4 regions of the Lactobacillus sp. N54.MGS-719 genome follow, and region 2 is predicted to be linked to each of the others. Evidence: predicted binding sites of a transcription regulator. Region 2 holds the regulator's gene; each other region holds the start of a gene.

Region 1 (2,200 bases), on a different contig from region 2:
ATCTTGTTCTTAATTTCTGAAGCCTTGTCGTAGTCTTCAGCCTTAGCAGCTTCTGACTTCTTAGCTTCAAGAGCATTGATTTGATTCTTCAAGCTCTTTTCATCAGTTGGTTGTACAAGCAAAGCCTTCTTAGCACCAGCTTCATCCATCAAGTCGATGGCCTTGTCTGGTAAGTAACGACCTTGAATGTATCTTTCTGATAATTCAACGGCTAATTTAAGGCTGTCGTCAGTGTATTTTACGTGGTGGTAGTCCTCGTATTTCTTCTTCAAGCCTTCCAGAATCTTAACAGCTACATCAGTAGTAGGTTCTGGAACTTGTACAGCTTGGAATCTACGTGATAATGCTGGGTCTTTTTCAATTCTTTGGAATTCGCTTGTAGTAGTAGCACCGATTAACTTCAAGTCACCGCTTGCAAGAGCTGGCTTCAAGATGTTAGCAGCGTCACCGTTGTTGTTTTCTGAATCAGTAGAACCTGCACCTACAATGTTGTGTAATTCGTCGATGAATAAAACAATGTTAGGATCACTCTTAGCTTTGTCGATAACTTTCTTAAGTCTCTCTTCAAAGCTACCACGAAGGCTTGAACCAGCAACCATGTCGTTAATATTTACTGAAATAATGTGCATGTTTGCCATCTTAGCTGGAACGTTGCCAGAAGCAATTCTTTCAGCCAAGCCTTCTACGATAGAGGTTTTACCAACACCAGCAGGTCCAATTAAAACTGGATTGTTCTTCTTACGTCTTGATAAAATTTCGATTACGTTATCGATTTGTTCATCACGACCGATAACTGGGTCGAATTTGTTGTTCTTTGCTTCTTCAACTAAATCTTCACCAATTGGTTTTTCATTTGGATTTTGAGGATTTTGTTGAATAGTTTGTGGGGTTGCTCCCATGTTGCTTGAGTAGTTAATTGGAATTGAACCTGAGTTGCCATTTCCATTGCCACTTCTCTTGCCGAAGTCGTCATTAAAGAATGAGCTGTTCAATTCGTTAAATAAGTTGTCAAAATCATTGTCAAAGTATGCCATATATGCAAACACTCCCTATAAATAAATTTAAGTCTTTTAGCACTCGACGCTTTTGAGTGCTAACTTATTACATTTATTAGTATAACAGGTTATCCACAGAATGCAAGCTTTTTTCTGAAAGTTTTCCACAATTTCTTTATTTTTTGTGATTTAGCAAATAAAAAGCACAATAAACACTGATACATCAGCGCTTATTGTGCTTCACAAATTATAAAGAATTTCTTAAGATAATCAGTTTATCACTAATTTTTGTTGAGCTTTCAAAGAGACTTATCCACAGGATAATAAAAAACTCTTACCTCATGACACCTACATTATTGTCTTTTCTTATTAGCTTGTCTAGGGGGCCGCAAGTTTTTATTCTTCTTTTCTAGTAAATAATGTTTGATCAAGCGCACAACCTGTTCATTCTGTGGCAGGTCCGAGTGATCGGCTTCCGGACCGGTTACTGTCATGGCCGTGTAGCTCTTTACCTGATTTTGGAAAATATACTTTCCGGCTGCAACACTTGCTTCCGGCACAATCCCGTCGGATTCATAGTTTTTACCACCGGATAAAGAATAAACAACCAAATTCTTTGGCAACTTATTTTTATTCTTGATAAAGTCTTCAAGCATTTGCGTTCTGTACTTCAAATTGCTTTCATTAAAATTATATGGCGTCCCCAACGTCATCAGGCGCTTCATTTTGATTTCATTAGCATAACTAGAATAGTAATGCTCCAGCCAATATGTCCAAATCAGACCGCCATTTGAGTGACCAAATGCCTTGAAATTATTGAAATGATAATTTTGCGTCAATGTGTAAAAAGCCTGATCAAGCCAGCCTGCTTGCTTTTTGATGTTGCTATAGCCGTCATGATTATTTTGAAAACCTACTACAATAATTGGTTCATTATCATCTTTATCAATGGTACCGGAATAAGACAATGTGCCTTTTGTTGAAACCTTAATCTTTAACACACTATGCTTAGTTGCTGTTTTGCTATTCAGTTGTCTAACTAATTGATTGAATCGTTCCGTGGTAGCACTTGAGCCTGGCACCATAATAACTGGTGATAACATGGACTTTTGCCTTTGTGCTCGAGCCCAGTTATCTTTTTTCATCCAAGAGTAGCCCGGAATAGCTAAAAGAATAACCAGCAATAAAGTTAGGATTAACCATTT
Region 2 (2,200 bases):
TTTTTGAAGATCTAAACATGATTGTTGAAAATAAGGGCGTCATTTCTCTAGAAGGCAAAAACGGTACTGGTAAATCGACCTTTTTGAAATTGCTATTAGGTAAAGCAAATGATGTGTCATATCAAGGCCAGTTTGCGTTAACCAATGGCTTGAAAATATCATATTTACCTCAAGACTTTACTGAATATACCGGTACATTAAAAGAGTTTTCGGAAAAACAAAAGATTTCATATGAAGAGCTGCTCCATAATTTGAAGAAAATGGGCTTTTCACGAGAAAGTTTTACTACAAAGATCGAAGAAATGAGCATGGGTCAGCAAAAACGAGTAGCTTTGGCTAAATCTTTAGTAGAACCAGCTGATTTATACTTGTGGGATGAGCCTGCGAATTATTTGGATGTCTTTAATCAAGATCAGTTGATTAAGCTACTGAAAAATGTTCAACCAGCTATGGTTTTAGTTGAGCACGATCAATACTTTATTGAGCATGTAGCAACGCAAAGAATAAAATTAAAAAAATTCAAAATAAATTAGCACTCGGGTTGAATTATTGCTAAATTTTAGTATAATAGAATCTGTTAGCACCTGAGAGATGTGAGTGCTAAAAGTGAGGGCGATATTTATGTTGACCGAGCGTCAAGAACTTATTTTAAAAACAATAATCACGGACTTCACGCAGACACATGAGCCTGTAGGTTCAAAGACAGTGATGAAACAATTACCAATTAAGGTATCAAGTGCAACCATTCGTAATGAAATGGCAGTGCTTGAAGATCAGGACTTGATTGAAAAGACTCACTCTTCTAGTGGTAGAATTCCTTCAAGCGAAGGTTATCGATACTATTTGGATAATTTGGTTGAACCACTGCAGTTGCCAGAGTCCGTTTATAATACAATCGGAAGTCAATTAGATCGGCCTTTCCATCAAGTAAATGAGATTGTACAAGAAGCAGCTCGTATCTTATCAGATTTAACTGATTATACTGCTTTTGCCGAAGGACCTGAGAGTGGGGATGTTAAGATCACCGGTTTCAGAATTGTGCCTTTGTCAGCTAGACAAGTGATGGCCATTCTGGTTACGAGTGATGGTAACGTTCAAAATCAGGTTTATGCTTTACCACACAATATTCATGGGGAAGAAATTGAAAAAGCAGTACGCATGATCAACGATCAATTAGTAGGCAAGAGCTTAAATGAAGTTAATATTTCATTCTTAAGTGAGCTTGCTAAAAACGAAATCGGTAGCGATCATGTTAGTGAGCTTCTAGATTTGGTCGAAGATGTTTTAAAAGATGCTGCAAGCGAGCAGATGTATGTTGATGGACAAATTAATTTGTTGAACAACACATCTGAGCATAATGTCAATGATATCAGATCGCTTTATGAAATGATTGATCATGATAATCTATTTTCTAACTTGCTAGATGGTGAGGCTGATCCAAAGACTGAGAAATATCCAGTAAAAGTAAAGTTAGGTTCAGAAATGCCTAACGACTTATTAAAGAATTATAGTTTGCTGACTGCTGAATATAGCGTCGGCACCCATGGTAAAGGAACAATTGCTTTACTTGGGCCAACAAATATGCCGTATTCACAAATGATCGGCCTTCTTGAATACTTTAGAAATGAGTTGGCCAAGAAGTTGCTTGATTATTACGGTAAATTTCAATAGAGGAGGTTAGCCGTGAGTAGAGAAGAGTTTCCAAGTGAAAAAGATTTAGATAAAAAAGAAAAGGCTTCTGAGCCAAAAAAGGCTGTGAAAAAAGAAAAGGCTAAAGACGAAGAGCCTAAAAAAGATAAAGAAGATCAAAAGTTAGCTAAAGAAATCGCTGACTTAAAAGAAAAGAATAAAGATCTTGAAGATAAGTACTTGCGTAGCGAAGCCGAAATTCAAAATATGCAAGCTCGTTATTCAAAAGAAAGAGCACAACTTATCAAGTATGAATCTCAAAGCTTAGCTAAAGACGTTTTGCCTGCAATGGACAACTTGGAAAGAGCTTTAAGCGTTAAGGCCGATGATGATGTGTCTAAGCAATTGAAGAAAGGTGTTCAAATGACCCTTGATTCACTTGCAAAGGCCATGAAAGATCACGGTATTGTTGAGATTGAGGCTGAAGGCGTTAAATTTGATCCGACATTGCATCAAGCTGTTCAAACAGTAGCAGCTGAGAATGATGATCAAAAAGATCACGTTGTTCAGG
Region 3 (2,200 bases), on a different contig from region 2:
GTAGAACCCATAGCTTGACCGTGGCCAATTGGAATATAAGGACTTACCTTAATGTTCTTAACATATGAGTTAAACTTGCTTTGTGACATATCAAGTAAGTATTGACCGTTAAAGGCGTTAGTCAAGTTGTTCAAGTTGTAACCCACAATGTGGCCGTCAGTAATAGTAGTACTGCTGAGCAAGCTAGTGTAAAGCCAGCCGTTTGACATCGTGATACCTTCTGGAATGTGACCTACACGGTTAATGTAGTCGTCATCTTTAATGTTTCTAGCAACACTCAATAAAACTGGTTGGAAGAATCGAGTCTTAAAGGTTAAATTACCATCATCACTAGTATAAGTATGCTTAGACTTATCAGGAGCAAAGTCAGTCTTAGTTACGTAGTTAGCTGAACTACCATAGTAAGTCTTCCAAGACTTCAAGTTACCGTCAAATGACTTAGCTTGAACCTTGCTTGCGTCGGCAATACCTTCCTTGGTGCTCTTTCTAACAGTTACCTTAACTGTTGCCTTAGCAGAACCATAACTGTACTTAACATTGTAAGTACCTGGATCAGTACAGTCGATCATATCTTCAGATACATCTACATCTTGGTTATCAATCACAGTACCCATATTGTTGGTTACATAACTGATTGCATCAGTAGGATCAAAGAGGTAGTTGCTATTTCTAACCAAACTTACAGTCTTAGGAACAGCAATTGTGTTTCTAGTGAAATAGTTTTGGTTTACGTAACCAACCTTACGGCCGTCTACGTAAATACGCCAATAAGTACCATTATCTCTAGTCTTAATACTTTGATCTGATTGAATATGAGCGTATTGGTAGTCACTTGCATCAGCGATCTTGCCAGAAGGCTTACCATTGCTGATCTTCTTGTAAACATTGTAGCGTCTACCACTACCCACTTTAACCATCAAATCATAAGAAGTACTGGTTTGAACTGGTGCTTTTTTACTATCACTAGAGCTATTAGTATCTGTTGTCTTACTTGCTGAGTTAGCGTCAGCAGCAGAAACAGGTTTAGCATAGCCCATTAACAAACCTACACTAAGTGCTACAGCAGATGTAGCGGTTAAAATTTTATTTGTATACTTCAAGCCTATCCTCCGATATTACATAATTTTGATTTTACATAGTAATTATAATATATAAGATTCACTCGCAAAAATACAATTTCAATACAAGTAAGTCTCATTATTTGACACTTTTATTACGAAGTGATTTAATTAGCACTGTACTTGAATGAGTGCTAATTAAATATAACGAAAAATTTAGGAGGCAAATTTATGCTAGTACCTACAGTTATTGAACAAACTGCTCGTGGCGAACGTGCTTACGATATTTACTCACGTTTGCTTAAAGACAGAATTATCATGCTGAGTGGTGAAATTAATGACCAAATGGCCAACTCAATCATTGCTCAATTGCTCTTCTTAGATGCTCAAGACAACACTAAGGATATTTCACTTTACATCAACTCTCCTGGTGGTGTTATTACCTCTGGTCTTGCTATCATGGACACCATGAACTTTATCAAGTCGGATGTTTCTACTATTGCAATTGGTATGGCTGCTTCAATGGCTTCCATCCTTTTGACTAGTGGTACTAAGGGCAAGCGTTTCGCACTTCCTAACTCAACCGTCCTTATTCACCAACCATTAGGTGGTGCACAAGGTCAACAAACTGATATTCAAATTGCAGCTAACGAAATTTTAAAGAGTCGTAAGAAGATTAACGAAATCTTACACGAAACTACCGGTCAACCTTTGGACAAGATTCAAAAGGATACTGAACGTGACAACTACTTAACTGCAGAAGAAGCTAAGGAATACGGTTTAATTGACGAAATTATGGTCAACAAGAAGAAGTAATCATTAACTGATTACGCAAAAAAAGATCACTTCGATTGAAGTGATCTTTTTTTATGCTCTTAAACTTTCCGCAATTTCATGTAATTTTTTAAAGCGGTGATTTACTCCTGATTTAGAGATAGGACCATCGGGAATCTGATCCGCTACTTCTTTTAAAGTTAATTCAGGATGGGCCAGTCTAAAACGAGCTAGCACTTGCAATTTTTCTGACAAATCATCTAAGCCCTTTTCTGCCTGAATTGTTTGAATATCTTCAACTTGTTTAGCCGAGGCAGAAGCTGTCTTTTTCATATTTGCGGTATCGCAGTTAACCAAACGGTTAACTG
Region 4 (2,200 bases), on a different contig from region 2:
GACGAGCTTGACCTAATTGATCAATCTTAGCATCCTTCAATTCAAGACCTAAGTCATCAGTAATTACTGTACCACCAGTCAAAGCAGCGATATCTTGTAATTGAGCCTTACGACGGTCACCAAAGCCAGGAGCCTTAACAGCAACAACGTTGAAAGTACCACGGATCTTGTTCAATACAAGAGTTGGAAGAGCTTCACCAGAAACATCGTCAGCAATGATTAACAAAGCCTTACCTTGTTGAACGATTTCTTGAAGAAGTGGCAAAATGTCTTGGATGTTAGAAATCTTCTTGTCAGTGATCAAGATGTATGGGTTGTCAAGATCTGCTTCCATCTTGTCGTTGTCAGTTACCATGTATTGTGATAAGTAACCACGATCGAATTGCATACCTTCAACTACTGAAAGTTCAGTGTTGATACCACGTGAATCTTCAATAGTGATAACACCATCGTGACCAACCTTTTCCATAGCGTCAGCGATTAAGTCACCAACTTCTTTAGATGCTGATGAAACAGCAGCTACGTTAGCGATTTGGTCCTTTGATTCAACCTTGTGGCTGATCTTGTGTAATTCATCAACGGCAGCTTGAGTAGCCTTTTCAATACCGCGACGAATACCTACAGGGTTAGCACCAGCAGTAACGTTCTTCATACCTTCACGGGCAATTGCTTGAGTTAAAACAGTTGCAGTAGTAGTACCGTCACCGGCAATGTCGTTAGTCTTTTGTGCAGCTTCAGCAACAAGCTTAGCACCCATGTTTTCGTAGTGGTCTTTTAATTCAATTGACTTAGCAATAGTAACACCATCGTTAGTAATATCTGGGTTGCCGTAGCTTTGTTCCAAAACAACGTTTCTACCCTTAGGACCAATAGTGGTCTTAACAGTATCAGCTAACTTGTCAACACCCCTTAAAAGGGAACGTCTTGCATTTTCTGAGAATTTAATATCTTTTGCCATATTCTATATCCGCTCCTTTAATTACTTTTCAATTGCTAAAATGTCTTTTTCGTGAAGAACTAAATACTTTTCGCCTTCGTATTCAACGTTAGTGCCTGAATATCTGTCGTAGATAACTACGTCGCCCTTCTTAACGACCATAGGAATCTTTTCGCCGTTTGATGCGTAAGCACCTTCACCGACAGCTACAACTTCGCCTTCAATTGGCTTCTTCTTAGCATTTGATGCTAAAACGATGCCGCCAACTGTCTTTTCTTCTTCTTCTTTAACTTTAACGATTACACGATCACCGATTGGTTGTAACACGTTTAGTCCCCCTTATAACTTATTTTCTTCTTTTTAAAAGTTTAAAATCATTATTAACTGATTAGCACTCTTATTTATCAAGTGCTAACTTACAAATATGATAATAACCCGTTTACCAAAAAAAAGCAAGAAAAAATTAGCACTTTTTTATAATGAGTGCTAATTTTGAATTTTCTTAATCTTTTACATGTTTAACAGTTAAATCTCCCATGGTATTTCTACCCTGTAAGATCAACTTTGTGCCAGTTCCTTTGCTGTGATCAATATCGACATCGCTCAAACTATTTTGCATATTATTTTCAACTTGCCAATCACTTGGAATATAAACATCAACATCACACATCGAAGTATTAATATTCATGATTACTTCATCCCCTGCAGCTTTGGCATCATCTAAATAAACACTAACGTCTCCCATTGAAGAATCAATAGTAACTGTTTTCAAATTTTGCGAATGAATGTAACGTGAAGCTTCAGTCATCTTGCCACTAATTACAACATTATCGCTATCAACGCCAAAACTATTATCAGTGATGACATTATCTGCTTTAAAATTCTTATTTATCAAGTCCGACCAATTTGCATTAACCTTTTTCCCATTAATGATGATCGTGGGCTTAAAACTATTTCTAAAAATCAAACTAATTCCGGCAGAAACCAGAATTGCCACAAGCAAAATGGTCCAAGGAGATAGTGCTGAAATATGAAGTGGCTTAGCGTAGACAATTACCAAAAAGGCAATTGAGAAAATAGCTCCGTATAAATTCTTATTGATTACCGAAGTAATTAAACTAGCTACAAAAACTACTGTCCAAAAGATCGCCCAGAAACCTATCGTAAATGGTAATAAATGTAACTGGTCAATTACTAAGAACACGGCAGCTGCAATTAACCCAACGCCCCAGAAAATTCGACTCCACTTAGCTTTCATTAGTA

Evidence for each region. Region 2 encodes HrcA, which represses chaperone genes, less so after heat shock. Its sites were predicted from a motif close to TTAGCACTCNNNNNNNNNGAGTGCTAA; they were not measured.
Region 1: a site for HrcA is predicted at 1,071-1,097, ahead of WS44_RS04545 (ATP-dependent Clp protease ATP-binding subunit). Genes of this name have one in related genera too.
Region 3: a site for HrcA is predicted at 1,230-1,256, ahead of clpP (ATP-dependent Clp endopeptidase proteolytic subunit ClpP). Genes of this name have one in related genera too.
Region 4: a site for HrcA is predicted at 1,326-1,352, ahead of groES (co-chaperone GroES). Genes of this name have one in related genera too.

Annotation. Positions count from the first base shown of each region.
Region 1 covers NZ_LARO01000017.1:16,931-19,130, forward strand. The annotation lists gene WS44_RS04545 (ATP-dependent Clp protease ATP-binding subunit) at 1-1,034, opposite strand, end outside; gene WS44_RS04550 (alpha/beta hydrolase) at 1,349-2,200, opposite strand, start outside.
Region 2 covers NZ_LARO01000006.1:25,050-27,249, forward strand. The annotation lists gene abc-f (ABC-F type ribosomal protection protein) at 1-533, shown strand, start outside; gene hrcA (heat-inducible transcriptional repressor HrcA) at 622-1,671, shown strand; gene grpE (nucleotide exchange factor GrpE) at 1,684-2,200, shown strand, end outside.
Region 3 covers NZ_LARO01000015.1:2,868-5,067, forward strand. The annotation lists gene WS44_RS04180 (SH3-like domain-containing protein) at 1-1,100, opposite strand, end outside; gene clpP (ATP-dependent Clp endopeptidase proteolytic subunit ClpP) at 1,290-1,874, shown strand; gene whiA (DNA-binding protein WhiA) at 1,926-2,200, opposite strand, start outside.
Region 4 covers NZ_LARO01000022.1:1,177-3,376, reverse strand. The annotation lists gene groL (chaperonin GroEL) at 1-958, opposite strand, end outside; gene groES (co-chaperone GroES) at 980-1,264, opposite strand; gene WS44_RS05380 (LiaF domain-containing protein) at 1,440-2,195, opposite strand; gene WS44_RS05375 (LytTR family DNA-binding domain-containing protein) at 2,195-2,200, opposite strand, start outside.